Regions from separate parts of the Pectobacterium versatile genome, predicted to be linked through region 1. Evidence: predicted binding sites of a transcription regulator. Region 1 holds the regulator's gene; the other holds the start of a gene.

Evidence for each region. The regulator PhoB, encoded in region 1, activates phosphate uptake and scavenging genes when phosphate is short. The targets are predictions, from matches to a motif close to CTGTCATAAAACTGNCNNAT.
Region 2: pstS (phosphate ABC transporter substrate-binding protein PstS) is a predicted target of PhoB. The motif match lies at 8,751-8,770, and genes of this name have one in related genera.

Annotation. Positions count from the first base shown of each region.
Region 1 covers NZ_CP034276.1:1,304,858-1,320,314, reverse strand. The annotation lists gene EIP93_RS05925 (peroxiredoxin C) at 1-459, shown strand, start outside; gene EIP93_RS05920 (mechanosensitive ion channel family protein) at 684-1,958, shown strand; gene proY (proline-specific permease ProY) at 2,250-3,620, opposite strand; gene brnQ (branched-chain amino acid transport system II carrier protein) at 3,761-5,080, opposite strand; gene EIP93_RS05905 (cobalamin-independent methionine synthase II family protein) at 5,750-6,856, opposite strand; gene EIP93_RS05900 (PstS family phosphate ABC transporter substrate-binding protein) at 7,099-8,037, opposite strand; gene phoR (phosphate regulon sensor histidine kinase PhoR) at 8,053-9,375, opposite strand; gene phoB (phosphate response regulator transcription factor PhoB) at 9,403-10,092, opposite strand; gene sbcD (exonuclease subunit SbcD) at 10,387-11,613, shown strand; gene EIP93_RS05880 (AAA family ATPase) at 11,610-15,293, shown strand; gene mak (fructokinase) at 15,297-15,457, opposite strand, start outside.
Region 2 covers NZ_CP034276.1:4,956,306-4,971,762, reverse strand. The annotation lists gene EIP93_RS22495 (acyl-CoA thioesterase) at 1-107, shown strand, start outside; gene EIP93_RS22490 (LolA family protein) at 104-709, shown strand; gene EIP93_RS22485 (MMPL family transporter) at 681-3,002, shown strand; gene EIP93_RS22480 (DUF3261 domain-containing protein) at 2,999-3,574, shown strand; gene EIP93_RS22475 (beta-ketoacyl-[acyl-carrier-protein] synthase family protein) at 3,576-4,733, shown strand; gene EIP93_RS22470 (hotdog family protein) at 4,726-5,208, shown strand; gene EIP93_RS22465 (3-ketoacyl-ACP reductase FabG2) at 5,268-5,999, shown strand; gene EIP93_RS22460 (beta-ketoacyl-ACP synthase) at 5,999-7,225, shown strand; gene EIP93_RS22455 (DUF4026 domain-containing protein) at 7,253-8,680, shown strand; gene pstS (phosphate ABC transporter substrate-binding protein PstS) at 8,893-9,933, shown strand; gene pstC (phosphate ABC transporter permease PstC) at 10,096-11,055, shown strand; gene pstA (phosphate ABC transporter permease PstA) at 11,055-11,942, shown strand; gene pstB (phosphate ABC transporter ATP-binding protein PstB) at 12,029-12,802, shown strand; gene phoU (phosphate signaling complex protein PhoU) at 12,816-13,544, shown strand; gene EIP93_RS22425 (helix-turn-helix domain-containing protein) at 13,589-14,155, opposite strand; gene EIP93_RS22420 (benzoate/H(+) symporter BenE family transporter) at 14,247-15,431, shown strand.

The DNA of each region.
Region 1 (15,457 bases):
GTTTGTCCGTCAGAGCTGATTGCTTTCGATCACCGCTATGCCGAGTTCAAGAAACGCGGTGTAGAAGTGGTTGGCGTGTCCTTCGACTCCGAGTTTGTTCACAACGCATGGCGTAAAACCCCTGTGGACAAAGGCGGCATCGGCGAAGTGCAATACGCGATGGTTGCTGACATTAAGCGCGAAATCCAGAAGGCCTACGGCATTGAGCACCCAGAAGCCGGTGTTGCACTGCGTGGTTCTTTCCTGATCGACAAAAACGGCGTGGTTCGTCACCAGGTGGTGAACGATCTGCCGCTGGGTCGTAACATTGATGAAATGCTGCGTACCGTTGACGCCCTGCAATTCCACGAAGAGCACGGCGAAGTGTGCCCGGCGCAGTGGGAAAAAGGTAAATCAGGTATGGGCGCGTCACCAGACGGCGTAGCGAAATACCTGTCTGAGAACGCAGACAAGCTGTAATTCCTCATCCTGCCGACATGGTAATATTATGACCAAGCCAGTTGCTATGCAGCTGGCTTTTTCTTTACCTGCAATTTATCCCTCTGTTCTTCTTCATATCTCACTACATCTTCCCAGCGATATCTTAAATAATACAAAAGGTTGACTAGGGGCGCTAAATCCTTAGCCTTAAAGCCATATCGTGTTAATGCACGACAGATTCATTGGAATAGGAAGGAGAACGCATGCAACAAAATCTCGCGCTGTGGCTGAGAGAAGCTGGAATAGAACACGCTAGCATCATTGCGTTACTGATTGTTCTTGGGCTGATATTGCTCATTTCTGCCGTCATCCACCTGATTTTTCATCAGGTTGTGCTGAAAAGAATGGTACTGCGCTCGCTCAATAAGCCCGGAAAAACCGAGGGTCACGGGTGGAAACAGGCACTGACGCAACACAACTTGTTTAACCGGCTGGCCTTCTTACTCCAAGGGGTGATCCTGAATATTCAGGTCTTTGTGTGGCTTCCCTCGCAGAGTGAAACCCGTGAAGCGCTCATCATCTGTTCTCAAGTGTGGATCATGGTTTTTGCGCTGCTGTCCCTGTTTTCGCTCCTCGATGTTCTGCTCAACGTTTCCGCCCGAACCAAAGTCGCGGCCCAATTACCGCTGCGCGGTATCTTCCAGAGTCTGAAACTGATCGCCACCATTGTTATCAGCATTATGGTGGTGTCACTGCTCATCGGGAAATCGCCGCTGATTCTGATTAGTGGGTTAGGCGCAATGGCCGCCGTCCTGATGTTGGTGTTCAAAGATCCGATTATGGGATTGGTCGCGGGCATCCAACTCTCCGCCAACGACATGTTAACGCTGGGAGACTGGCTCGAAATGCCGAAATACGGCGCTGACGGGGCCGTTATCGATATCGGACTGACAACGGTAAAAGTGAGAAATTGGGACAATACCGTCACCACCATTCCCACCTACGCGTTAGTATCGGATTCTTTTAAGAACTGGCGTTCAATGTCGGAATCAGGGGGGCGGCGCATCAAGCGTAGTATCAATATCGATACCACCAGCGTGCATTTTATGACGGAAGACGAGCAGGCCCGATTGCTGCGCAGTAAGCTGCTGTCGCCTTATATTCAGAACAAGAAGAGCGAACTGGAGCAGCACAATGCACAGTCCGACTCGGACCTGACATCACCGCTGAACGGCCGTCGTCTGACGAATTTAGGCACGTTCCGCGCCTACCTTCAGGTATATCTACGTACCCATCCGGGTATTCATAAAGGAATGACGCTGATGGTGCGGCAGCTTGCGCCAACGTCAGAAGGGGTACCGCTGGAAATTTATGCGTTCACCAACACAACCGCCTGGGTCGATTACGAAAGCATTCAATCTGACATTTTCGACCATATCTTTGCGATCTTACCGGAATTCGATCTCCGCGTTCATCAAATACCAACCGGCCACGATATGCGGATCATGGCCCAGCAAATGACGGCTCCGAAAGCGTAATATCTCATGCAAAAGAACGAAAGCGGCTGACAAGCCTATTTACCGAATGAAAACGGGAGTGACGGAATAGAAGAGTAAAGCGTTTGCGCCAGGGACAAAAACGTCAGGAACGTTTTTGAACGTCGCTTGCGACGGCCCTGCAAGGGTGAATCTCAGGGATGAGATTCATATCTGCGCAATCCGAGCTTACATGGACGTACTTGCAGCGTCTTTACGATCTATCCGTTACTCCCGCTCTGCGGACTTTGTCAGCAACCTCGCTTCTTCTGATAGCAAGCGACTAGCTTAATTCTATGCCGCTACCGCGTTCTGACGCTTCTTCTTCCAGACATAGCCCACTAAAAGCAGCAATATCCAAATGATGCCGACATACAGCGACACGCGAGTGTCCGGGAAGTAGCCAATCAAACCAATGATGAAGAACAGGAAGACGATGCCGAACACGGAGGTCACGATGCCACCGCGCAGTGGGAATGCCAGCGCCTTCACTTCATCTGGGCTCAGACGGCGGCGGAATGCGATCTGAGAAAACAGAATCATGATCCACACCCACACCGTTGCAAAGGTTGCCAGTGAAGCAATCACCAGAAAAACTTTACCGGGCATAATGTAGTTCAGGTACACCGCCACCAGCAGCGCCATCATCATTACAACCACCGTGACCCACGGGATACCACGTTTGGAAAGGCGGCTAAACACCTTCGGTGCATGCCCCTGCTCCGCCATCCCGTGCAGCATACGGCCGACACCGAAGACATCGCTGTTAATCGCCGACAGCGACGCGGTAATCACGACAAAGTTCAGGATGCCTGCCGCCGCGGTAATCCCCATATGCTGGAACGTCAGCACGAACGGGCTCCCGTTGGTACCGACCTGATTCCACGGATAAATCGACATAATGACGAACAGCGTGCCGACATAGAACACCAGAATACGCCACGGCACAGAGTTAATCGCACGAGGGATAGACTTCTGCGGGTCTTTCGCCTCACCAGCCGTAATCCCGATAATCTCCACGCCGCCATACGCAAACATCACTAGTTGCAGCGACAGAATCATCCCCATGACGCCGTTACTGAAGAACCCGCCATTGCTCCAGAGGTTGTGGATACCAGTCGGCTCCCCCCCGTTGCCAATACCCCAGATGATGATGCCGATCCCGGCCGCGATCATGATGATAATCGTGGCCACTTTGAAGAAAGAGAGCCAAAACTCCAGTTCACCAAAGGCTTTCACATTCATCAGGTTAATGGCACCAATGATGAGTACCACGCTCAGAACCCACACCCAGTGCGGCACGGCAGGGAACCAGACGCCCATGTAGATGCCAAATGCAGTCACATCGGCAATGGCGACAATCAGCATCTCAAAGCAGTAAGTCCAGCCGGTGATATACCCCGCCAATGGCCCGAGATAATCCTGCGCATAGCGGGAAAAGGAGCTGGACTGCGGGTTATGCACCGACATTTCGCCCAGTGCGCGCATGATGATATATGCGACAACCCCACCGATCAGATAAGCCAGTAATACACTGGGGCCAGCCATTTGGATCGCACTCGCGGAACCATAAAACAGACCGGTTCCGATCGCCGAGCCAAGGGCGATAAAGCGGATATGCCGCGTGCTTAACCCACGCTTGAGCTTAGAGGATGGTTGTTCCATTGATAAGCAACCCTGTCTTATATAAGGAGAACATTACAAAAAGAAAAACCACAGGCAAAGACCTGTGGTGCAGAAACCCAACGTTGTGCTGGAGCAGTACGCTATCCCTACCGCCCCAGTGCAATCAGGCATGAACGATATTATTGATGTACCGTAACTTCCTGACGACCACAAAGTCTGTCGTAAATCACCGCAACCAATAAAATCAGCAGTGACGGTGGCAGCCAGGCCAACCCTTGCTCGCTCAGCGGCAGGTTGAGGCTCCACTCTGGCAACAGCGTTTTGAAGGCCGACGATTTTATACCATCAATCATGCCAAATAACAGACTGACTAACATGACGGGGGCCACAATACGTGAAGCGCTATTCCACCAACGCAGCGTAAAGCTCAATAAAACCAGAATGATACACGGTGGATAAATCGCCGTCAGTACAGGAATGGAAAGTTGAATCAGATGGCTCAGGCCCAGATTAGACACCACCATCGAGAACGTTCCCAGCACAAACACCAGCGTGCGGTAAGACAACGGCAGGTATTGTGCAAAGAACTCAGCACAGGCACAGGTTAGCCCCACCGCCGTTACCAGACACGCGATGAAGATTAACAACGCCAGGAAGCTGCTTCCCATGTTGCCGAACGTGTGTTGCACATAGGCATGGAGAATTTCAGCACCGTTTTGCGCCTGCGGCACCAGTTCACCACTGACAGAACCGAGCTGGAACAGGCTCAGATAGACCAGTGTAAGACCGATGCCCGCAATTAACCCAGCCCATACGGTATAACGCGTCAGCAGCACGGAGCTGGTCACCCCACGCGAGCGCGCCGCATTAACGATCACGATACCAAAGACCATTGCGCCCAGCGTATCCATCGTCAGATAGCCGTTGACGAAACCATTAGAGAACGGCAGTTGCTCATACGTTTCTGTCGCCGGGATAGGTGAACCGGCAGGCCACAGCACCGCCGCAATACCCAGTACCGCCAGAGCAATAATCTTTAACGGTGCCAGCACGTGGCCGACCGTATCCAGCAGTTTGCCGGGATACAGGGAAATCGCGATCACAATGGCAAAATAAATCAGGCTATAAATCAGCAGCGGAGAGGCTCCGTTGCCGACTAAAGGCGCCAGACCGACTTCAAACGACACGGTTGCCGTGCGCGGCGTTGCGAACAGTGGCCCAACAGCCAGATAGCACACGGTCGCCAGAACCACACCGGCCTTTTTACCAATCGGCGAGCTCAGCGCGTCAACGCCACCGCCAACCCGGGCAAGGGCGATCACGGTCAACACTGGTAGACCCACCGCCGTCAGCAGAAAGCCGAGTGCTGCGGTCCAAACGTGCTCTCCCGCCTGCAATCCCACCATTGGCGGGAAAATAATATTTCCTGCCCCCACGAACAAAGCAAAGGTCATAAAACCTAATGCCACGATATCTTTGGAAGTTAAACGATGACTCATAGTTATGTCGTGTTGCCTGTATCAAATCGATAAAAAGAAAACGGTGCCGTTTATCGCCGCCAGAAACCATTCGCAAACGGGTAACCCGAAGAATGAGCCAACGCTCTGACGACGCGAAAGATGGCGGTCATATACTCTAAATAATTCGAGTTTCAGGACAAAACGTTAACGTTTTGAACAGCGCTTGCGCTGACCCCAAAGGGGTGAGGCCACAAGGCCAAATAACGCGGCAAGCGAAGCAATCCCGATGAGCTTACTCAGGTAAGTGATTCGGGTGGCTGAACGCGGCCAACGCACATGCAACTTGAAATATGACGAGTATAGAGGAGTTATTTTTTGCACAGCCATATTGGGTGCTAAGTAAAACGTTTATAGCGTAAAAAGACAAGTGGAGATCAAAAAACCAGAGTATCTGGCCTAACTATGCCAAAAAATAAGAATATAAATTGGTTTATCCTGATTTGCATAACACATGATTTGCGCATTTATCGATATTTCATTGCAATAAAACTGACAAAAACCGGCATAAAATGCGTTGTTCGATCATAAAAAAAACATATTTCACAAAATCGTCGCGAACGGAAAGCTGGATAACAGCCACAAAAAAGGCCGGATCGTGTGATCCAGCCTCTGTATATCTGTGGCAGAGATAGCGCTATCTCATCGGTATCACCACACGCGATTGGCGATATCCACGACAAGTTTCAGCTTATTCCACTGCTGCTCTTCCGTCAGGCTGTTGCCCTCCTCCGTTGAAGCAAAGCCACACTGCGGGCTCAGGCAAATTTGGTTGAGATTGACATATTTTGCCGCTTCCGCGATACGTGCCTGTACCACCTCAGCCTCTTCCAGTTCACCGTTCTTCGTGGTGATCAGCCCCAGCACCACCTGCTGATGGCCTGGCTTCACAAAACGCAGCGGCTCAAACCCACCCGCTCTCTCGGTATCATATTCCAGGAAGAACGCATCAACATTCACTTCACCGAACAGAATTTCTGCCACAGGCTCGTACCCGCCTTCAGAAATCCAGGTCGAACGGAAATTACCGCGACAAACGTGTAAACCGATCACCAGATCCGCAGGTTTATCAGCCAGCGCTTTGTTCAGCACGTCAGCATAGGTCCGCGCCAGTTGTGCTGGATCTTCACCACGTTCACGAATCTGGCGTTTTTGATCGTCAGAGCACAGGTAGGCCCACACGGTGTCATCCAGTTGCAGGAAGCGGCAACCTGCATCATAAAATGCGTGGATCGCATCGCGCCAGGTTTGTGCCAAATCGTCGAAATAGTCAGCCAGATCGGGATAAACCGTCGCATCAATCGCTTTCCGCCCGCCACGGAAATGCATCACGCTAGGACTTGGAATCGTCATTTTCGCGACGGCATCGCCAGAAATGCTGTTCAGGTAGCGGAAATGATCGAGCATCGGGTGCTGAGGATTAAAACCGACTTTGTCCACAACGCGAATCGCATGGGATTTGGTCTGAATACCGTTGAATTGAATACCATGATCGGCTTCGTAGCGCTCCACGCCGTGCAAATCGGCAAAGAAGTCGAAGTGCCACCAGGCACGGCGCAGTTCACCATCCGTCACAACCTGCAAGCCCGCTTCACGCTGCTTTTCTACCACCCGCAGAATCTCGCGATCTTCAATGCTACGCAGCGCAGCATCATCAATCTCGCCTGCCTGATGCTGAAGACGTGCTTCCTTAATCGCTGCCGGACGCAAGAAACTGCCGACGGTATCGGCACGGAAAGGGGATAAGGTGTTCGCCATATGTCGCTCCTGACATGTTGCCAGTACTGCTCTTCAGGAAAGAAGCGTACTGACAGATAGTTTCAATATGAAATATTTGCCCAGAGGGATAATTACATTTAATTTTATTTAGCCATCTGGACGTCTAAATTTAAAACTATCCTGTCACGTGGCGAATCACAGGGCAATGGAAGAATTTTCACGTAACATGAAGAAAGTTCACGTGACGTGAAAATGTCGCCAACTCTTGATGGAAAGAGGAATTATTCCGGCAGGCCAATCAGCTGGCTCGCCTGACGACGCGTTTCTTCCGGCAGTGGCAAATAGCCATCCTGATTCACCAGCGCTTGCCCCGTTTCAGACAGCACACGCGCTAAAAATGCCGCCGTCAGCGCTTCCAGCGGTTGGCTGGGCGCTTTGTTCACATAGATATAGAGATAACGGGTGTAGGGATACAAACCGCTACGGATATTCTCAGTCGAGGGGTAAATGTAGTCGGAGCCTTGTGCGGCTAACGGCAGCATTCTCACGCCGCTGGTACGAAAACCCACGCTGGCATAGCCGATGGCATCGGTTGACGCCGCAACGGCCTGCACAACGGACGCCGAACCTGGCAATTCATTAACCTGAGGAAGGAAATCGCCACGGCATAGCGCCTTTTGCTTAAAGAACCCATAGGTTCCCGACGCAGAGTTTCGCCCATAGCGCAGTAGCGTGCGTTTTTCCCAACTGCCATGCAGGCCAAGATCGCCCCACTGTTTGATCGGCTGGTGGTTACCGCAGCGCTGCGTAATCGAAAAGATTGCGTCCAGCTGCGATAAGTTCAGCCCAGGCAGTGGGTTATCCTGATTGACCAGCACGACCAGCGCATCCATTGCCACCGGCACCGCCAGCGGCGGGTAACCATAATGCTGGACGAACGCCTCAATTTCGCTGGCCTTCATCGCTCTGCTCATCGGTCCAAGCTGCGCGGCTCCCGATGCCAGAGACGTCGGCGCAGAGGACGAACCGGCGGCCTGAATCTGTAAATTCACGTTCGGGTAATGCTGGCTGAAATCCGCCGCCCAAAAGGCCATCAGGTTAGCCAGCGTATCCGAGCCCGCGCTGGAGAGGTTACCTGCCAACATCTGGCGAGGTTGCGCGTAGCACAACGCGCTGAGCAGCAGTAAAAAAGCGCCCGCAATACGAGTGGCGGATGTCATGGATAGCGTTTTCCGTCAGGCTGAAGGTTTCACTGTATTTTCAGCCAGAGAGGCAGGGACAATCAACCGATTCGGCAACGTAAAGACAAAACGTGAGCCCAGCCCATCCTCACTCATGATCTCCAGACGGGAATCATGATGGCTAAGCGCATGCTTAACAATCGCCAGCCCCAGTCCGCTGCCACCCGTCTGTCGTGAACGCGCCTTATCCACCCGATAAAAACGTTCCGTCAGGCGCGGCAAGTGCTCGGCCGCAATCCCCGGCCCGTTATCGCTGACCTGAAATTGTGCGCCCTGTGGGATCTTCTGCCAGCAGACTTCGATACGCGTTCCCGCTGGCGTATGGTTGACCGCGTTATACACCAGATTGGATACCGCACTGCGCAGCTGTTCTTCATTACCAAACACGCGGAGGCTTTCGTTCACACGAAAAACGATCTCATGTCGCCCCTGACTCAGCGTCTGCGCTTCACGCTGCAATACCCGCAGCATCAATGGAATATCGACTTTTTCATTCAGATCAATTGCCGTCGCCGCCTCAATACGGGACAAGGTCAGCAACTGTTTGACCAGCCCATCCATGCGCCGGGTCTGCTCCTGCATGGTGTTCAGCGCCTTCCCTCGCAGGGCCGCATCCAGCGTTTCTTCCTGCATCATTTCCAGATAGCCCTGCAACACCGTCAGCGGCGTACGCAGTTCATGGCTCACGTTGGCAAAAAAGTTACGTCTGGCGCCTTCAAGCTGGTGCATTTGCGTAATATCACGCACCACCATCAGTAGCTGCCCTTCGGAATAGGGCATGACGCGGAATTCAACATGGTGAGAATTATTCAACTGTAGCGTGAGAGGACGGCTAAAATCCTGTCCTTTCATGTAATTCGTGAATTCGGGATAGCGTAATAAGTTGAGGATATTCTGACCGTTATCCTCCGGCCAGCGGAAACTCAGCAGGTGCTGCGCCAGATGATTACACCAGAAGATCGTTCCTTCTTCGGTAGTGATCACCACGGCATCAGGCAAGGATTCGGCACCGCTGCGAAACCGTTTGATCAGGAGCGCCAGCTCACGGCGTCGACGTCGGTTACGCAACTGCATCTGATAGAGCCCGTAGAACAGCGGTTCCCAGCTCCAGCGGCCGGGCGGTGGCGTCATGCTGCGGTCAACCCACAGCCAATAAGAGAGTTTTAGCTGGTTATAAAAATTCCAGCACAGTAGGCCTAATACCGCGACCAGCAGAAACCAGGGCAGATAGCCAAAAATCAGCCCCAGCAGTAAAGCGGGCAAACAAAAAAAAGCCAGCTCCAATGCCAGCCTTTTCCAGGATAAACGTTCTAGCACGTTAATATTTCTCCGGTTACGATCACCTCAGTAACGCGTTGAAAAACGGTAGCCCGTTCCCCGAACGGTTTGCACCATTTTGTCATGTCCGCTGGTTTCCAGCGCTTTACGCAGGCGACGAATATGGACGTCGACAGTACGATCTTCAACATAAACGTTAGTGCCCCAAACGTGATTCAGCAACTGTTCCCGGCTATAAACACGTTCAGGATGCGTCATAAAGAAATGCAGCAGTTTAAATTCCGTCGGCCCCATGTCCAACGCGTGCTCTTCGGTCGTCACGCGGTGAGAGGAAGGGTCGAGGCTCAGGCCACGCATTTCAATCACTTCTTCCACCGCCATCGGTGAAATTCGGCGCATCACGGCTTTGATACGCGCCACCAATTCTTTGGGTGAAAACGGTTTGGTAATGTAATCATCCGCCCCCACTTCAAGCCCGCGCACGCGGTCTTCTTCTTCGCCACGCGCGGTCAACATCATCACCGGGATATCACGCGTCAGCGCCTCGCGCTTCATATGCTTAATGAATTGCAGGCCTGACCCGCCTGGCAGCATCCAGTCCAATAACACCAGTTCCGGGAATGGCTCCGACAGTTGCGTCACCGCGCTGTCATAGTCTTCAGCTTCAACGGGTTGATAACCATTTTGTTCCAGTACAAAGCAGACCATTTCACGAATTGGTGCTTCATCTTCCACGACTAATATGCGTTTTGCCATTGTTAATCCTGTCGTTAATCATCGTCGCTGTTAGCAGGCGGAGGCATTATGCGTCAGTTTTATGACAGATTTATGAAAAACGCACGGACCGCTCTGCACGATTGTTACAGCGCGTACATCCGATTTTTCGAGCCGCTTTCCAAACTCCTGATTCCACCGCGACAGCCACCGTCCCTGCTATATATAATCATGGCATTACGATGACAAAGCACCATGGCGACGACACACCCTTTCACATAATAAATAATGACAACGTCATCCACCGCCACGCGGCATGAATATCGAGAGAACACGATGCGCATTATCCACACCGCCGATTGGCATTTAGGGCAATATTTTTATACCAAAAGCCGCGCTGCTGAACATCAGGCTTTTCTGCACTGGCTTATCGCTCAGGTGGAACAACATCAGGTCGATGCTATTATAGTCGCAGGCGATATTTTTGATAACGGCTCGCCCCCCAGCTACGCGCGGGAAATGTATTATAGCTTCGTGGTAGAACTACAGCGCACGGGCTGCCAGCTCGTTATTCTCGGCGGCAACCACGATTCTGTCGCGATGCTAAACGAATCCCGCGAGCTGCTGGCCTGCCTGAACACGCAAGTGATTGCCTGCGCCAGCGACGATCCCGCCCAGCAAGTGCTCCTGCTGGAAAACCGTCAGCGGCAGCCCGGCGCTCTGCTCTGCGCGATTCCGTTTTTACGTCCGCGTGATGTCTTAACCAGCAAAGCCGGACAATCCGGGGATGAAAAACAGCTGGCGCTTCAGGAAGCGATTACCGCGCACTACCAGCAGTGTTACCAACTGGCTTGCCAAAAACGTGACGAACTAGGCCTGCCGCTGCCGATTATTGCAACCGGACACCTGACGACAATTGGCGCGACCGCCTCAGAATCCGTGCGCGATATCTATATTGGTACGCTCGATGCCTTCCCGGCTCAGGCTTTTCCTCCTGCGGATTATATCGCGCTCGGCCATATTCACCGCCCGCAGCGCGTGACGCAAAGCGAGCACATTCGCTACAGCGGTTCACCCATTCCGCTGAGTTTTGATGAACTCAACAGCGAGAAGTCCGTTTGTCTGGTGAGTTTTGCACCAGACACGCCAGCACAAGTAGAAACACTGCCGATTCCCATGACTCAGCCGATGCAGCTGATTAAAGGTAGCCTGAGTGATATTGAACAACAGCTGGCCACCTTCCAGAACTATCAGGGCGAGAAACCCGTGTGGTTGGATATCGAGATCAACACGCAGGATTATCTGAGCGACATGCAAAAACGCATTCAGGCGATGACCGAGCACCTGCCCGTTGAGGTGTTGCTACTGCGCCGCACGCGTGAACAGCGTCTGCAGGCGATTACCCGGCAGGACAAGGAAACGCTAAACGAATTAAGCGTGCATGACGTTTTTGAACGTCGTCTGGCAACGGAGACAGACATGGAAGACGGTCGCCAACAGCGTGTTCGCACGCTGTTTAATCAGGTTATTGATGAACTGGAAAATAGCGAGCCTGCCCAATGAAAATCCTCAGTCTGCGCTTAAAGAATCTCAACGCGCTGAAAGGCGAATGGAAAATCGACTTCACGCAGGAGCCGTTTTCCAGCAATGGCTTATTTGCCATTACCGGCCCGACCGGCGCGGGAAAAACCACGCTGCTGGATGCCATCTGTCTGGCGCTGTATCACGAAACGCCACGGCTTGGCCTGCTTTCCGCCAGCCAGAATGACCTGATGACGCGTAATACCGCTGAGTGTCTTGCCGAGGTCGAGTTTGAAGTTAAAGGCGTCGGATATCGCGCCTTCTGGAGCCAGCGTCGGGCAAGAAATGCGCCAGACGGCAACCTACAGTCCCCCAAGGCTGAACTCGCGCTCATTGAAGACGGCAAAATTCTGTGTGAAAAGCTCAATGATAAGAAAGAGATGATCACACAGCTCACAGGGTTGGATTTCGGCCGTTTCACGCGATCCATGATGCTGTCGCAGGGGCAGTTTGCCGCCTTCCTCAACGCCAAGGCAGACGACAGAGCGGAACTGCTGGAAGAGCTGACCGGCACGGACATTTACGGCCTGATTTCCGAACGCGTCTATGACAAACACAAGCAGGCAAACGTCGCACTGAACACGCTACAGGCGCGCGCATCAGGCATTCAACTGCTGACCGATGAGCAACGTCAGCAGGTGGAAGAACAGCTTGCCGCGCTGATCCAGCAGGAGCAACGGGGCAACGTCGAACGTGAGCAAGCGCTGACTACGCTGCGCTGGTTTGAGCAACTGACGCAGCAGCACACGCAGTTAACCAGCACGCAGGCGCAGCATGCGAGCGCCGAATCCGCCATTCAGCAGGCTAAACCGCAGCTTGACAGGTTAACTCACAGCGAACCGGCAGAAAAACTGAGGCCGCTACATCAGGAACGAGAGCGCTATCGACAGGAATCTCTTACGCTGGCACAGCGTATTGAACAACTGACCGAGAAACAGGCCGCCGAGCAGGTGACGCTAACCGCGCTACGCCAGCAGGAAGAAAAAGCAGAGCAGGATGTTAGTGAGCACAAACGGGTACGGCAGCAACAAGAGCAGGTGATCAACGAACAGGTTGTGCCACTTGACCATCGCATTACCACGCTGGTGCAGCAAAAAACGCAGCAACAGGACGAACTGGCAAAAACGCAGGCTCGTCTGCACGCGGATGAAAGCAAACAAACGCAGACAGCGGCGGAACAGCAGCAGGCTAAACAGCAGCTTGAACAGATCCAGTCTTACCGCCAGCAACACGCGCATCATCAGCAGTGGGGAGAACAACTTCCTCAGTGGCGCACTCAGTTTCGCCAACTGCGCCAGCTTCAGGACGAGCAAGATAAGCTGGAGAAAAAACAGACGCAGCACACCGCACAGTCGGCAGTTCTACAGCAAGAGGCTGTGGCGCTGGCGGCACAACAGCGTGAACAACAAGCGGTCGTTGATGCAGCTCGTCAGCAGTTCATGCAACACGATGAGACACGGCAACAGCAGGAAGCGCACCAGCCGCTTTCCGCCCTGCAACAGCAGTTTAATCAACGCATTGACCAGCGCGCTGAACGCCAACGGCTCGCGACAATCAGCGACCAGTTCCAGCGTCTGCATGTCCGCAAGCAGCAGTACCTCACCAAACAGGGTGAAGTACAAGGGCATATCAGCCAGTCAGAAATCTTAAAGAAACAGCAACAATCTGAGTATGAGCAGCGAAGCCAGCATCTTGTCGATCTGGAAACGCTGCTCCGTCAGGAAGAGCATATCGTTAAGCTGGAAGCCGAACGCCAGCGGCTACAGGCCGGAGAAGCATGCCCGCTATGTGGTTCAACCGAGCATCCAGCCATCGAACGCTATCAGGCGCTGCAACCGTCTGAAACCCAAAGCCGCCTGACAGCGCTACAGCAGGAAGTGAATCGGTTAACGACGGCGCTGGCGAATACGACGGCACAGTTGGCCTCGCTAGAGCAACAGCGGGAACAGTTACAACAGGAGATCGCTCAGCTCGATAGCGAACATCACGCCTTGCTGCAACAGTGGCAAGATGTCAGTGAGCGCTTACAAGTTAACTACACGCTGGAACAACCGGATGAGATCGCAGCCTGGCTTACGCAAAATGAAGCCGAAGAACAGGATATTCGACAGCAGATTACCGCACGCGAGCAATTGCAAAAACAGTGGCAGGAAAGTAAGGATTTACTGACTGCCACAGAGGCATTGCAGCGGGAACTCGACCAGAAAATCGCGCTCAACACCCAGCAACAAACTTCGCTAAACGTTACGCAGAAAGAGACCGAGCAGTCGCTGCAAAACGTGCACCAGCAGATCACGCAGCACACTCAGGAAATCACGCAGACGCTGGCAACCTTAAGCCTTGTTCTACCTGAAGCCGACGCACAGAATGACTGGCTAGGTCAGCGCGAGAGCGAATGGCAAGACTGGAAAGCCAAAGAGCAGGAGCAATCTCGCTTAGTTCCGCTGTTAGCCACACTGGAAAGCGATCTTCAGCATCTGAATCGCAGCGTGACTGAGGCAAAGCAGCAACTACAGGCGCAGCAACAGCAGTTGGAACAACACCTCGCGCTCCTCAACACAAGTCAACAGGAACGACTGGCACTTTTCGGCGACAGGCAAATCGCGGCTGTGCGCGAACAACTACAGCAAACCAGCCAACAGTATGACGATGCGCTCCGCCTAGCCCAGTCAGCTCGGCAGCAAACCGAAACGACGTTGAGCCGCCTGACGGGGGAGCTAGCGAGCACGCAACAGCAGTATGAGCAGAGCACCCGCCAGCATGAGAATGCGGCCGACCGCTTTAGTCAGGCTTTACAGCAAAGCACGTTCGCTGATGAAACGACGTTCCTCAATGCGCTGCTTGATGAGCAGGAACGTCAGACGTTGCAGGCATGGAAGGAAAAGCTGTACCAAAGCTTGCAGCAGGCGGCGGCACTTCACCAGCAGGCTGAGCGGGATCTGCTTGCCCATCAACAAAAGCGCCCCGCCTCACTGACGGAAGATGCCACACAAGAAGCGGTACAGCAGCAGTTGGCAGCACTGGATGAAACGCTGAAAACCAACCTGCGGCAGCAGGGAGAGTTCCAGCATCAGTTAGCTGACGATCGACAACATCGCCAGAACCAGCAGGATTTGCTCAATGAGATCGCCCAAAGTCAGCAAATGTATGACGACTGGAGCTGTCTTAATACGCTCATCGGCTCACAAAGCGGGCATAAATTCCGTAAGTTTGCTCAGGGGCTAACGCTGGATCATCTGGTTTATCTCGCCAATCTCCAGCTTTCCCGTCTGCACGGGCGCTATATGCTGAAACGGAAACCCGGCGACGAACTGGAGCTGCTGGTGATGGATACCTGGCAAGCGGACGCTGAGCGTGATACGCGTACGCTGTCCGGCGGCGAGAGCTTCTTAGTAAGTTTGTCGCTGGCGCTGGCGCTATCCGATCTGGTCAGCCATAAAGCCAGTATCGACTCGCTGTTTCTGGATGAAGGCTTCGGCACGCTGGATGCCGAGACGCTGGATATCGCGCTGGACGCGCTCGATAACCTGAACGCCTCCGGCAAAACCATCGGCGTCATTAGCCATGTTGAAGCGATGAAAGAGCGTATTCCGGTACAGATCAAAGTGCAGAAGGTTAACGGATTAGGCGTCAGCCGGCTGGCGCCGCAGTACGCCGTTTAGCCATTATTCCGTCTTCGGCCAGAGCCAGGCGGCTCCGCGTACCCCGCTGGAGTCGCCGTGTATAGCCTGACGCACGGGCGTTTCGCACTCACCGCCGAAGATCCACTGTTTAATCTTTTCCGGCACGGTCTGATAAAGGCGAGAAACGTTGCTCATTCCGCCCC
Region 2 (15,457 bases), 1.3 Mb from region 1:
GTGCCACGACCGGCTATACGATTCAGGTCGCGGTACAGGAAGGATGCCGCGAGCTGAGTTTTGTTTCTCCCCCCATTTTGTTTGAGCGCCTTGGAGTGACGCCATGATACGACTGATTGTCGCGGTTTTTGTGCTGTTGAGCGGTATGGCGCAGGCCGTTACGCTGGATGATTTACAACAACGGTTCAGTAGCCAGCCTGTTGTGCGGGCTGATTTCACCCAACTGCGTGAAATAAAGGGGATGGCAAAGCCGCTGAAGTCCGGTGGGCAGCTGTTAATCGCGCAGGATAAAGGGCTGTGGTGGCATCAGGCCACGCCGTTTCCGCTGACGATGGTGTTGGACGAAACACGGATGGTTCAGGTAATGAATGGGCAAGCGCCGCAGATCGTTACGGCGGAAAGCAATCCACAGATGTTTCAGTTTAACCACCTGTTACGTGCCTTGTTTCAGGCCGATCGTCACGTATTAGAACAGAATTTTTCCATCGATTTTACCGATCTCGGTCAGCAGCAGTGGAGACTGGTGCTGACGCCCAAAACGTCGCCGTTAGATAAACTGTTCAACACCATTACGCTGAACGGCGGTGAATTTCTTGACGGCATTGCGCTGGATGACCGCCAAGGCGACATGACCCGAATTACGCTGAGCAATCAGCGGATCGAACCCCGGATGTTGAGTGATGATGAGCAACAGCGTTTCGTTTTCTGACGGCATTCGTCGCGCAGCGCGGGTTTGGATTGGCTGCTGTGTTGTGCTGATCGCGGCGCTGGCGCTGCTGCTACCGAAGGCGCAGATCAACAGTAGTGTATTGGCTCTGTTGCCTAAGCAATCGATGGGCGCACTTCCCCCGGAGCTACAGCAAGGCTTTATGCAGCGTCTCGATCGGCAGATGGTGTGGCTAGTGACGCCGGGCAAGCAGGCGGACCCCGCGGTAGCGGATTGGTGGCTGAAGCACCTGCGTGCGCTTCCCGATCTACAGCAGGTTAATGGCCCTATTGATGCCGAACAGCAGCAGCGATGGGGGAAATTCGTTTTTGAACATCGCAATGGTCTGGTCGATCCCGTCACGCGCGCGCGGCTGGAGAATGGTGGTGCGGCGCAGGCCGATTGGGTGCTGGCACAGCTTTATTCCGCGTTTGCTGGCGTGAGCGGTAAAGAGTTAAATCACGACCCTTTGATGCTGGTGCGCGGTTCCCAACTGGCGTTGCAGCAAAATGCCAGTCAGTTGGGGTTGTCGCAAGGTTGGTTAACGACAAAAGATGCAGAAGGCCGCATCTGGTACTTTCTGCACGGTGAGCTTAGCGCTGGCTCGTTTGACATGGCGCGTAACCAGCAACTGGTTGATAAATTAGATGCCCTTGAACGCGATCTCAAGGCCGCATTCCCTGATGCCGACGTGCTCACTCGCGGGACAGTACTGTTCAGTAACTATGCCAGCCAACAAGCCAGACAGGATGTCTCTACCCTTGGCGTCGCCACCGTAGCGGGCGTTCTGTTGCTGATCTTCTTTGTGTTTCGTTCACCGCGCCCGCTCTTGCTATGTGGATTATCGGTCGGCATCGGTGCGCTGGCAGGCACGGTATTTACGCTGCTGCTGTTCGGTGAACTGCATTTGATGACGCTGGTCATGAGTATCAGCATCGTCGGGATTTCAGCGGATTATACGCTCTATTATTTGACCGAACGGATGGTCCACGGCGGCCATGTTTCCGCGATGGAAAGCCTGAAAAAAGTGCTGCCCGCGCTTCTGCTCGCGCTGGGAACGGCGGTGGTGGCTTACTTGATTATGGCGCTGGCACCGTTCCCCGGCTTACAGCAGCTGGCGGTGTTCGCCGCAACCGGGCTGACCGCCTCCTGCCTGACCGTGGTGTGCTGGTATCCTTTTCTGGTTAAGGGACTGCCGGTCAGGCCCGTTCCCGCTATGGTGCTGATGGGGCGCTGGCTGGCTGCATGGCGGCGCCAACGTGGCGTGCGTTTGGGGATCCCGCTGGCGCTGCTGGTGCTTTCTGTCGTGGGGCTGCTGCGGCTGGAGGTCAATGATGATATCTCTCAGCTACAGGCGTTGCCGCAGGATTTGATGCAGCAAGAGCGGCAGTTGACGGCATTAACGGGACAGAGTGCCGATCAAACCTGGTTTGTCGTCTACGGTGATAGTGCTGAGGAGACATTGCTGCGTCTGGAACAGCTCGCGCCTAAACTGCGTGACGCGCAGCAACAGGCATGGCTAAAGCAGTTCCGGTTACTGCCGCTTTCTTCTCAGGCTCAGCAACAGCGCGATAGTCAGCTTATTGCGTCTGCCGCACCAGCGGTTATCGAGCGTCTTAAAGACACGGGCGTTGATGTGGCGATGCCGGATGTGCAACCGATGCCGGTCACACCGGAGCGCTGGCTCGATAGCCCGATCAGTGAAGGGTGGCGACTGCTGTGGTTGACGTTACCTAATGGGAAAAGCGGTGTTCTGGTTCCGGTAAGTGGCGTGAGCGATAGCGCCGCGCTGGGACAGATGGCCAAAACGTTGCCGGGCGTGGAATGGATCGACAGAAAAGGGACATTCGATGCCCTGTTCGGTTTCTATCGCGTCATGCTGGGATGGTTGTTGATGGCAGCGCTGGCGGTGATTGCGCTGAGCTACGTGATTCGTCTTGGGCTGCGCCGTGGATTAGTCAATGTGGTGCCGTCGGTGCTGTCGCTGGGCGGCGGACTGGCGGTGCTGGCGTTGAGCGGTCATTCGCTGAACCTGTTCTCATTGTTGGCGCTGGTTCTGGTGCTGGGCATCGGCATCAATTACACGCTGTTTTTCAGTAACCCACGCGGTACACCGATGACCTCGCTGCTGGCGGTGACGCTGGCGATGTGCGTTGCCCTGCTGACGCTGGGTATGTTGGTTTTCAGCAGCACTCAGGCCATCAGCAGCTTCGGGATTGTGCTTTGTAGCGGTATTTTTATCGCCTTCTTGCTGGCGCCTCTGGCGTTGCCTGATTCAAAAGGGAAACGAAAATGACATTATTGCGACGTGGGCTTCTGCTTATTGGTGTGCTGCTGCTAAGCAGCTGTGCCAGCAAACAGCATGATGATAACCGCCCACAGGCGTGGCTCAAACCGGGTGTGAAAGTCACGCTACCCGCACCAGCCATTACCCCGTCGGTCAACGAACAGCAGCTATTGACGGGCACCTTTGACGGTAAGCAGCAATCGCTGCTGGTAATGCTGAATGCCGATGATAAGCAGCTTTCTCTGGTCGGGCTTTCCTCTATCGGTATTCGTCTGTTTAAGGTCACCTACGATGCGCAGGGCGTTCATACTGAACAGTCCATCGTCCTGCCGCAGTTGCCACCAGCCAGTCAGGTTCTGGCGGATATCATGCTGAGCCACTGGCCGATCGCCGTGTGGCAGACGCAGCTACCAGCGGGGTGGACGCTGAAAGATAGCGAGGATAAGAGACAACTGCGTGACGATCGCGGCACGCTAATTACTGAAATTCGCTATATGACGCGGAATAACCAGCGCGTGCCGATGAGCGTTCAGCAATTCGTCTTTGGTTATCACATCGTGATTCAACATCTGGATAGTTAGCATGATTTACATTAACGCCGTCGGGGCGCTGAATGCGCTGGGCAATAATCTGGATGAGATTGCCGACAACCTTGCTAGCGGTCATGCGCCGGGCATGCGCCCTGATACCGGATGGCTGCTGCACGATAAACCCTGTTGGACAGGGAAGGTGGATGCGGAATTACCGGTTATCCCTGTAGAATTGGCGGCGCATAACAGCCGTAATAACCAGCTATTGCTCGCCGCCCTGGAGCAAATTCGGCCTCAGGTTGACGCGGCTATCGCGCAGTTTGGCTCCGACCGGGTAGCGGTGATTTTGGGCACCAGCACCTCAGGGTTGGATGAGGCCGATCGTTACGTCAGCGAAAATATTTCCACTTATCACTATGCGCAGCAGGAACTTGGCGATCCTTCCCGATTTCTGGCTGCCTATCTGAAGTTAAATGGACCCGCTTACACCATATCAACCGCTTGCTCTTCCAGCGCCAGAGCGCTGATCAGCGGTAAACGATTGATTGATGCCGGGCTGGTGGATGTCGCTATCGTTGGCGGCGCGGATACGCTGAGCCGTATGCCGCTAAATGGCTTTGATAGCCTTGAATCGCTATCTTCAACGCGCTGCCAGCCGTTCAGCGAAGAACGTAATGGGATCACCATCGGTGAAGGCGTTGCGCTTATGCTGATCGGGCCGCAGCCCGATCGCGTGGCGGTATTGGGTGTCGGAGAATCATCAGATGCTTACCATATGTCAGCACCACACCCAGAAGGCGAAGGGGCAATTCGCGCGATAACTATGGCGTTGTCGCAAGCGGGATTGCAGCCCGAGGATGTGGGCTATATCAATTTACACGGTACCGCCACGCGTCTGAATGACCAGATTGAAGCCAATGTGGTTCACGCCGTTTTTGGCGATAGTGTGCCTTGTAGCTCAACCAAACACCTTACCGGCCATACGCTGGGAGCGGCGGGGATTAGTGAAGCCGCGATCTGCTGGCTGCTGCTGACGCGGGATCTTCCTTTGCCCGCGCAAGATTTCTCACGCAGTCATCCCGATGCCTCACTGCCATCATGCGGCTTGCTCCGTGAGCCAGCTCCGCTGACCCGCCCGGTCATTCTGTCTAATTCTTTTGCGTTTGGTGGCAACAATACGTGTCTGATCCTGGGGACGAATCATGAGTGAGTATCTGGCTGCGGCAGCTTATCTGCCCCATTCAGCCCCTATGGTGCTGGTGGACGAGGTGATCCATGTTGATGATGAACACGCGCACTGCCGTGTGGCAGTCAGCCGCGAGAGCATTTTGGCACCATTTCTGAATGCGCAGGGACATCTGCCAGCCTGGTTTGGTATCGAAATTATTGCTCAAACGATCGGGGTCTGGTCTGGCTGGCACGGGCATCAGAGCAGTGGTCTGGAAGAGAAGCCGCGTCCCGGCATGTTGCTGGGCGGGCGGGGTTATCGCTGTAAACAGGATAGTTTTCCTGCTGGCTCCCTGCTTGATGTGACCGTTACCCTGCTGATGCGTGACGATAAAATTGGTAGCTTTGAGGGTGAGATCGCGATAGCTAGGGAGACGTATGCCTCTGGCCGGTTGAACACCTATCAGCCTGACGAACATGAGTTAAAAGCACTTTTAGAACAGGGAAAGCTATTATGACAACCGGAAGAACGACGATGACAACCGGGAAAACTATTATGAAAACCGGGAAAACAGGCATGACGCGCTCTGTGTTAGTGACCGGTGCTAGTAAGGGGATTGGTCGAGCCATTGCGCTGCGTCTGGCGGCGGATGGTTTTACCGTGGTGGTGCATTATCACCGTGATGAAAACGGGGCGCAGGAAACCTTACGCCAGATTACGGCACAACACGGTTCCGGTCGTATCGTCAGCTTCGATATTGCCGATCGGGAAACGTGTCGCACCGTGATCGAACAGGATATTGAGGCGCATGGTGCTTACTATGGCGTGGTCAGTAATGCGGGGATCACCTGTGACGGTGCTTTTCCCGCCCTCGACGAGCAGGCGTGGGATAGCGTCATTCACACCAATCTCGATAGCTTCTATAACGTGATTCATCCCTGTGTGATGCCGATGATCGGCCTGCGTAAAGGCGGACGAATTATCACGCTGTCTTCTGTTTCCGGGATCATGGGGAATCGGGGGCAGGTCAACTACAGTGCAGCAAAAGCGGGCATTATCGGCGCAACGAAAGCGCTGGCTATCGAACTGGCGAAGCGAAAAATCACCGTTAACTGCATCGCTCCCGGTTTGATTGATACTGGCATGATTCAAATGGAGCCCGTCGCCGTTGAAGAAGCCATGAAGATGATTCCCATGAAACGCATGGGGCAGGCGGAAGAAGTCGCAGGGCTGGCGAGTTATCTTATGTCCGATATCGCGAGTTATGTCACGCGTCAGGTCATTTCTATTAATGGAGGGATGCTGTGATGCGTCGTGTCGTGGTAACGGGAATGGGTGGTGTCACCGCGTTCGGTGAATCCTGGGAAAGCGTCTCGGACGGGTTGCGTGCGGGTCGCAATGCGATACGTAAGATGCCCGAATGGCAGGTTTATGATGGCCTGAATACGCAGTTGGGCTCGCCGATTGATCACTTCAGTTTGCCAGAACACTACACGCGTAAACGCATCCGTTCGATGGGGCGCGTGTCTCTGATGGCAACCCGAGCAACCGAGCTGGCGCTGGAACAGGCTGGGTTGATTGGTCATCCGGTGCTGACTAACGGAGAAACCGGCATTGCTTACGGCTCCTCAACGGGCAGCACGGGGCCGGTGAGCGAATTCGCCACCATGCTGACAGAAAAGCACACCAATAATATTACCGGTACGACCTATGTGCAGATGATGCCGCATACCACCGCGGTGAATGCTGGCCTGTTTTTCGGGCTGCGCGGCCGTGTGATTCCGACATCCAGCGCCTGTACGTCAGGAAGTCAGGCGATTGGCTACGCTTGGGAAGCGATTCGTCATGGTTATCAGACGGTTATGGTGGCGGGCGGTGCGGAAGAGTTGTGTCCGTCAGAAGCGGCGGTGTTTGATACGCTGTTCGCCACCAGCCAACGCAACGATGCGCCAGAAACGACGCCGTCTCCTTTTGACACCAGCCGTGACGGTCTGGTTATTGGGGAAGGTGCGGGGACGTTAGTGCTGGAAGAACTTGAGCATGCTCTGGCACGCGGTGCGACGATTTATGCCGAACTGGTTGGGTTTTACACCAACTGTGATGCGGCACATATTACGCAACCCCAGCGTGAAACCATGCAGATTTGCATTGAAGGATCGCTGCGCTGCGCGGGTTTGCAACCCGGCGATGTGGGTTATATCAGCGCACACGGTACCGCAACCGATCGGGGCGATGTCGCGGAGAGTCAGGCTACCGCCGCCGTGTTTGGTAACGCCACACCGATTTCGTCGCTGAAAAGCTATTTCGGCCATACGCTGGGCGCCTGTGGTGCGCTTGAAGCGTGGATGAGTATTGAAATGATGCGTGAAGGGTGGTTTGCACCGACGCTTAATTTACGGCAACCTGCGGAAGACTGTGGCGAGCTGGATTATATCATGGGTGAGCCACGCCATATTGAGACGGATTATATCCAGTCTAATAACTTCGCCTTTGGCGGCATCAATACGTCGCTGATTTTCCGTCGTTGGCAATAATGGATTGAGAACGTTAACGGGTTCATGATGAATAACAAACAACAATATCTGGATATCGCTGAAGGGAAGGGTGAAAAAGCGCCTTCAACGATGGTGGCTTTCTCCTCACGAGAGATGAACTATCCACTGTTGGAGAGCTTGTTAGAGGCGCAGTCATTTTTCACCGAAGGCGAAATAAGCTATACCGAGCAGGAACAGGGCGGATTCTTTTATACCTGTCGTCATCACGATCGCGAGCTGACCTTTTATCTTGAGGTATCGGAACGCGATCCCGAGAATAGCATCACGCCGATACATTCAACCGATGAGATTTCGCCGGAGCTGCTGGCGCAGGCTAATGCGGCAACGCAGGAAGTGATGGTTGAGTGTATTTTTGGCCCCAATCCGCTGGAAGATTACGTTCATCAACTCCGCTTATTAAGCGCCGTGGTGCCGGATTTTCTCCTGGGTATCGATATTTCCGCTGCCGGTAACGTGTTTACCCGTGAATGGCTGAATTTTCAGTTGGAAGATGATGTCCTGCCGGAAATTGAATCGCTGTATACCATTCATGCCGTGTACGACACCGAGAACGATCCGCCAACGACATTCTGGTTCCACTCGCATGGTCTGGCGCGATGCGGCCTGACGGAGGCTGAATTAGTTATTCCTGAAACGCTGAGTTCGTATTATGGCATCCCGGATTTATTCCGAAGCTTTGTTAATAATGCTATTCAAAATCAGCAGATTACCTTTAATGAGCCGATTCTGTGCGGGCAAACGGACAGCGGCTATGAATATCTGGTGGCGTTGCCGTTTGAAGAAGGGCTACGGCATGTGAATCAATCCACACCGATTGATCAACTGCGGCCTCTGGAAGAGATGCACTACGATCTGGAAGGAACGCCGGAAGGCGTGTTTCTGGGCGATCGCGCCGATCGGGATGACGTGCATCAGGAGCCTTCCTGCATGCTGTTTCGTACCAACGAGGAAAATCCGGTACTGCAAACGTTCTTTAAAGGGTTTGATGAGCAGAATGCCATCATGTTCTGGCGCACGAACGCGGAAACGGCAGAAATGTCACGTAAAGCGCAGCTGCGCTGGCGTTATTTCGTCAACATGTTTAAAAATTATCATGTGAATGACGAACCGGCTAAGCCCGGTTTTTTAGCTAAACTACTCAAAAAATCACCTAAACCCGTCGAAAGTGAATGGCGCTTTATGGTGAAGTTTGGCATTCCTCATGGCGAAGCGGGAGAAGAGCGTGAACACATGTGGTTTGTGCCCGAAAAAATCGACGACGCGGTCGTCACGGGGACATTAATCAATCATCCGTTCTACGTTGAGGATATGCAGGAAGGCGGTGTGTATTCTATTGATATATCGTGGGTAACCGACTGGGCGATTTATTATCAGGGCGATAGCTATAAGCCTGATACGATTTACAAATTGCTTAGCCATAGCCAGACTCACTGACCGATCTCCTCTACCAGTCAGAACGCCTGTTCTGGCTGGTGATGCCTGAATTTTCCTGCATCCTGCGTCATTGTCATAAAACTGTCATATTGCGTACATTTTACTGTCACCAAACTGTCCTATTTTTCCTCCTGCGAACTACACTCTGATTTGATAACTCTGATAGATAACGACGTTACGTCGACACGTTTGAGTATCCCACAGGAGGGATTATGAAACCGATGCGTACCACTCTTGCCAGTGTTGTTGCGGCAACCCTTTCTCTGACGGCATTTTCTGCTTTAGCTGCTGCTAACCTCACCGGTGCCGGTGCGACATTCCCTGCGCCTGTTTATGCCAAATGGGCTGACTCCTATCAAAAAGAAACCGGTAATAAAGTTAACTATCAAGGCATCGGTTCTTCTGGCGGTGTAAAACAGATTATCGCTAAAACGGTCGATTTCGGTGCTTCTGACGCCCCTCTGGCTGACGACAAATTAGCACAGGATGGTTTATTCCAGTTCCCAACCGTTATCGGTGGCGTGGTGCTGGCAGTGAACGTTCCTGGTATCAAATCTGGCGATTTAACGCTGGATGGTAAAACGCTGGGTGATATCTACCTGGGTAACATCAAAAAATGGAACGACCCAGCAATCACTAAACTGAACCCGAATGCCAAGCTGCCGGATCAGGACATTGCTGTGGTTCGTCGTGCTGACGGCTCTGGTACGTCTTTCGTGTTCACCAGCTATCTGGCAAAAGTGAACCCAGAGTGGAAAGAGAAGATTGGCGCAGGTTCTACCGTGAACTGGCCAACCGGTCTGGGCGGTAAAGGTAACGATGGTATCGCGGCGTTCGTACAACGTCTGCCTGGTTCTATCGGTTACGTAGAATACGCGTATGCCAAGCAGAACAACCTGGCTTACACCAAACTGATTTCTGCCGATGGCAAAGCGGTTAGCCCGACTGGCGCTAGCTTCAGCAACGCGGCTAAAGAGATCGACTGGAGCAAGTCTTTCGCTCAGGATCTGACTAACCAGAAAGGCGCTGATGCATGGCCGATCACCTCAACCACGTTCATCCTGGTTCACACCAAACAGGAAAAACCTGAGCAGGGCGCTGAAGTGTTGAAATTCTTCGACTGGGCGTTCAAGAAAGGCGGCGAGCAAGCTGAAGCGCTGGATTACGCCACACTGCCAAAAGAAGTGGTTGAGCAAATCCGTGCTGCCTGGAAAACCCAGGTAAAAGACAGCAGCGGTAAAGCACTGTACTAATTATTGTATCGACACGTCGTGTTGATAATCAGAGCGTGATGAGGTTGTCAGGTTCTGGGAAATACGTAGTGGAATAACACGTCGTATCGGGGCGGAGAGGTGATAGTAACCTCTCTGCCTTCAATAGCTTATCAAATGTAGTTAAAACGAGAAGAGAGACGTATGGCGGAGTACAAGCCAACTATCAAAGCCCCGGGAAAATATGGCGATATCCTCTTCAGCGCGCTGGTAAAACTGGCGGCGCTGGTCACGCTACTGCTATTGGGTGGCATCATTGTTTCCCTGATTGTGGCGTCCTGGCCTAGCATCGAGAAGTTCGGTTTTGCCTTCTTGTGGACGAAAGAGTGGGATGCGCCCGCAGAGCAGTTTGGTGCACTGGTTCCGATTTACGGCACCATCGTTACCTCACTGATTGCACTGATTATTGCGATTCCGATTAGCTTCGGGATTGCGCTATTTCTGACAGAACTGGCACCAGCCTGGTTGAAGCGTCCGCTTGGCGTGGCAATTGAATTGCTGGCGGCCATACCGAGTATTGTCTACGGCATGTGGGGGCTGTTCATTTTCGCTCCGCTGTTTGCCAAATACTTCCAACAACCGGTAGGCAACGTCCTGTCCGGTATTCCTATTGTTGGCTCGCTGTTCTCCGGCCCGGCATTCGGGATCGGTATTCTGGCGGCTGGCGTCATTCTGGCCATCATGATTATCCCGTACATTGCGGCGGTGATGCGTGACGTGTTTGAGCAAACGCCGGTGATGATGAAAGAGTCCGCTTACGGCATTGGCTGTACGACGTGGGAAGTCATCTGGCGCATTGTGCTGCCTTACACCAAAAATGGCGTGATCGGCGGTGTGATGTTGGGACTAGGGCGCGCGTTGGGGGAAACCATGGCGGTGACCTTTATCATCGGTAACACCTACCAGCTCGACAGCGCGTCGCTGTATATGCCAGGCAACAGTATTACCTCTGCGTTGGCGAACGAGTTCGCCGAAGCTGAATCCGGCTTGCACACGGCGGCACTGATGGAACTGGGGCTGATTCTGTTTGTGATTACCTTTATTGTTCTGGCATGTTCAAAGCTGATGGTGATGCGTCTGGCTAAAAATGAGGGGGCGCGCTAATGGCTACATTAGGCATAGAGCAAGACGCTGCTCTGGAGCGTTCGCGGCGTAAAATGCAGGCCTGGCGTCGCCAGAAGAACCGCATTGCGCTGTTCTTATCCATGTCCACGATGGTGTTCGGCCTGTTCTGGCTGGTCTGGATCCTGTTTTCGACCGTGACCCGAGGCGTGGATGGCATGTCTCTGGCGTTGTTTACCGAAATGACGCCGCCGCCTAATACGGCGGGTGGTGGATTGGCGAATGCCATCGTCGGGAGCGGATTGCTGATCCTGTGGGCGACGCTACTGGGGACGCCGCTGGGTATTATGGCGGGTATCTATCTGGCGGAATACGGTCGTAAATCCTGGATCGCCGAAGTGATTCGTTTCATCAACGACATTCTGCTGTCAGCACCGTCGATTGTGGTGGGTCTGTTTGTCTACACGCTGGTGGTGGCAAAAATGCAGCACTTCTCCGGCTGGGCGGGGGTGATTGCGCTGGCGCTGTTGCAGGTGCCGATTGTGATTCGTACCACCGAGAACATGCTTAAACTGGTGCCAGATAGCCTGCGTGAAGCGGCTTATGCGCTGGGTACGCCGAAATGGAAAATGATTTCTGCGATTACGCTGAAGGCATCGGTATCGGGCATCATCACCGGGGTATTGTTGGCCATCGCGCGTATTGCTGGGGAAACCGCGCCGCTGCTGTTTACGTCGCTGTCGAATCAGTTCTGGAGCACGGATATGATGCATCCGATTGCTAACCTGCCGGTCACCATATTTAAGTTTGCCATGAGTCCGTTTGTGGAGTGGCAACAGCTGGCTTGGGCGGGCGTACTGCTGATTACGATGTGTGTGCTGCTGCTGAATATTCTGGCGCGCGTTATTTTCTCTGCCAAGAAGCACTAATTCGCTAAGAAATAGTCGTTTTCTGAGAAACATTAAATAAATTCAAGGTGCTGCCAAGCAGCGCCAGGAAAAAGAGAGAAGTCTTGATGAGTATGGCTACTGAGACATCCAACAAAATCCAGGTACGCGATCTGAATTTCTATTACGGAAAATTCCATGCGTTGAAAAACATTACGCTGGATATTGCCGCGAATCAGGTTACCGCGTTTATCGGCCCGTCCGGCTGTGGTAAATCCACGCTGCTGCGTACGCTGAATAAAATGTATCAGCTCTACCCTGAGCAGCGCGCTGAAGGCGACATTCTGCTGGATGGCAATAACATCCTGACGGATAAGCAAGATATCGCGCTGCTGCGCGCCAAAGTCGGCATGGTGTTCCAGAAGCCGACGCCGTTCCCGATGTCGATTTACGACAACATCGCGTTTGGTGTGCGTCTGTTTGAAAAGCTGTCTCGTGCCGATATGGATGAACGCGTTCAGTGGGCGCTGACCAAAGCCGCGCTGTGGCAAGAGACGAAAGATAAGCTGCACCAGAGTGGCTATAGCCTGTCTGGTGGTCAACAGCAGCGTTTATGTATTGCGCGTGGTATCGCGATTCGCCCAGATGTCTTGCTGCTGGATGAACCCTGTTCTGCGCTTGACCCGATTTCTACTGGCCGCATTGAAGAACTGATCTCCGAGCTGAAAAAAGACTACACCGTGGTCATCGTGACGCACAATATGCAGCAGGCAGCGCGTTGTTCAGATCATACGGCGTTTATGTATTTGGGTGAGCTGATTGAGTTCAGCGATACTGATACCCTGTTTACTGCTCCACGGCAGAAACAGACTGAAGATTACATCACCGGCCGTTACGGTTGATTAGGAAAGCATCATGGATAATCTGAATCTGAACAAACACATTTCCGGTCAGTTTAACGCCGAACTGGAACACATCCGCACGCAGGTCCTGACCATGGGCGGGCTGGTGGAGCAACAGCTGAGTGACGCGATTACCGCGATGCATAATCAGGATGCAGAGCTGGCTCAGCAGGTGATTGAAGGTGACGCCAAAGTTAACATGATGGAAGTGGCGATTGATGAAGCCTGCGTGCGTATTATTGCGAAAAGGCAGCCTACCGCCAGCGATCTGCGTCTGGTGATGGCGATCATCAAAACCATCTCCGAACTGGAACGCATCGGTGACGTAGCGGATAAAATCTGTCGCACCGCGCTGGAGAAGTTCTCCCATCAGCATCAGCCGCTGCTGGTGAGTCTGGAGTCATTAGGGCGCCACACCGTGCAGATGCTGCATGACGTGCTGGATGCGTTTGCCCGTATGGATCTGGATGAAGCGATTCGTATTTATCGCGAAGACAAAAAAGTGGATAAAGAGTACGAAGGGATTGTGCGTCAACTGATGACCCACATGATGGAAGATCCTCGCACCATCCCAAGCGTACTGACGGCGTTGTTCTGCGCCCGTTCTATCGAGCGTATCGGTGACCGTTGCCAGAACATCTGCGAATTTATCTTCTATTTCGTCAAAGGTCAGGATTTCCGTCACCTAGGTGGCGATGCGCTGGAAAAGCTGCTGGCGCAGAAAGATAAAGCGGAAGAGTGATCCAGTCCTTGCGCTTATCGTGATAACGCCCTGCTTGCAGGGCGTTATTTTTTATCAGGATAGTGAATCAGGTCGTGGAAGCGCGCTGTGGTATCGGCAGGGTTGTGGTAGCGGTGTTCCCTGTCGGCGGCAAAGCGCAAGGCGTCACCAGCGGACAACACATGCGTCTGTCCATCGACGGTAATCTCCAGTTGTCCCTCCAGCACAATAATATGCTCGATCACCCCGCTTTCATGCGCCGATGAGGTGCTGCTGGCTCCCGCCGCCAGCTCAATAACCAACATATCAAAACGTAGCTTTTCGTCGAAGGGGAAGATCGGCACAACGTGCATTCCCGCTTCGTTTTCCCTGAATGACGACCCCGCTCCTGAGCGATAGGTCACGTCTTCATCCGCGAGCGTCGGTTCAATAAAGCTAGAAAACGCGACATTCATACCGGTCGCAATTTTCCACAGCGTGGCAACCGTCGGGCTGGATTCACCCCGCTCGATCTGGCCCAGCATCGCTTTGCTTACCCCCGTTTCTTCTGCCGCACGCGTGAGGCTCCAGCCTTTCTCTTGTCTTAACGTTTTCAACGTATTGCCAATACGGCGGGTTAGCTCATCAGACATCAGTACTGGCTCCTGCTTGTGCGTTATAGCGCACACTGCTATGTTAACGCTTTCTGTGCGTTATAACGTACGATAAGAGTGAAGGTATACCATGCCTGCGTCATTTGCGCTAAAAGATGTCACCTTTTCGACCCTCATCGCTGGCTTCGTTGCGGTGCTGGTGGGCTACACCAGCTCGGCCGCCATCATTTTTCAGGCAGCGGAAGCGGCGGGTGCCAGTGCGGTGCAAATCGGCGGCTGGTTAAGCATGCTGGGGATTGCCCAAGGGCTGGCGTCTATTAGCCTGTCGCTGTATTACCGCGCGCCGATACTGGCGGCCTGGTCAACACCAGGGGCGGCGCTGCTGGTCACCAGCCTGCCGGGCACCTCGCTCAATGAGGCGATCGGCGTGTTCCTGTTTGCCTCCGCGCTTATTTTCATCTGTGGAATCACTGGCCTCTTTGCCCGCCTGATGAATGTTATTCCGCAGGCTATTTCTGCTGCGATGCTGGCGGGGATTTTGCTGCGCTTTGGTGCGGATGCCTTTCTTTCCCTGCAACACGATTTCTGGCTGGCTTTTGCGATGTGCATAACCTATTTGCTCAGCCGTCGGCTGTTGCCGCGCTTTGCCATTGTACTGACGCTGCTTGCTGGCCTGCTGCTAGCCTTATTTCGCGGACAAATTGTGGTTTCTGATTCGCCGCTGGTGTTCGCCGTACCGGAGTTTATTACGCCGCATTTTTCATGGGCGTCTCTGCTGGGTGTCGGTATTCCATTTTTCGTTGTCACGATGGCGTCGCAGAACGCGCCGGGCGTTGCCACGCTGAAAGCCGCTGGCTATCAGGTTCCTATATCACCGCTGATTAGTATTACCGCATTAATCGCGCTGGTTTTGACGCCGTTCGGTGGTTTTTCCGTCTGTATCGCCGCGATTACCGCCGCGATCTGTATGGGGCCGGATGTACATCCCGATCCGAAGAAACGCTATCTTGCTGCCGTTGCTGCTGGTGGATTTTATCTGCTGGCGGGTGCTTTTGGCGGATCGATCGGGCAGCTTTTCACGGCGCTACCGCAGCCGCTGATTCACGCTATCGCCGGTTTGGCGCTGCTCAGCACCATTTCAGGCAGCCTGTACCGCGCTTTACTGGATGAAAAACAGCGGGATGCTGCGGTGGTCACCTTCCTAATTACCGCCTCAGGGCTGACGTTGTGGGGAATCGGTGCGGCGTTTTGGGGACTGATTGGGGGGATGATGACCTGGCTGGTGCTGTCAGCATACGCTGACAAGGTGCGTTGAATACGCGAAGAAAATAGGTGGAGGGG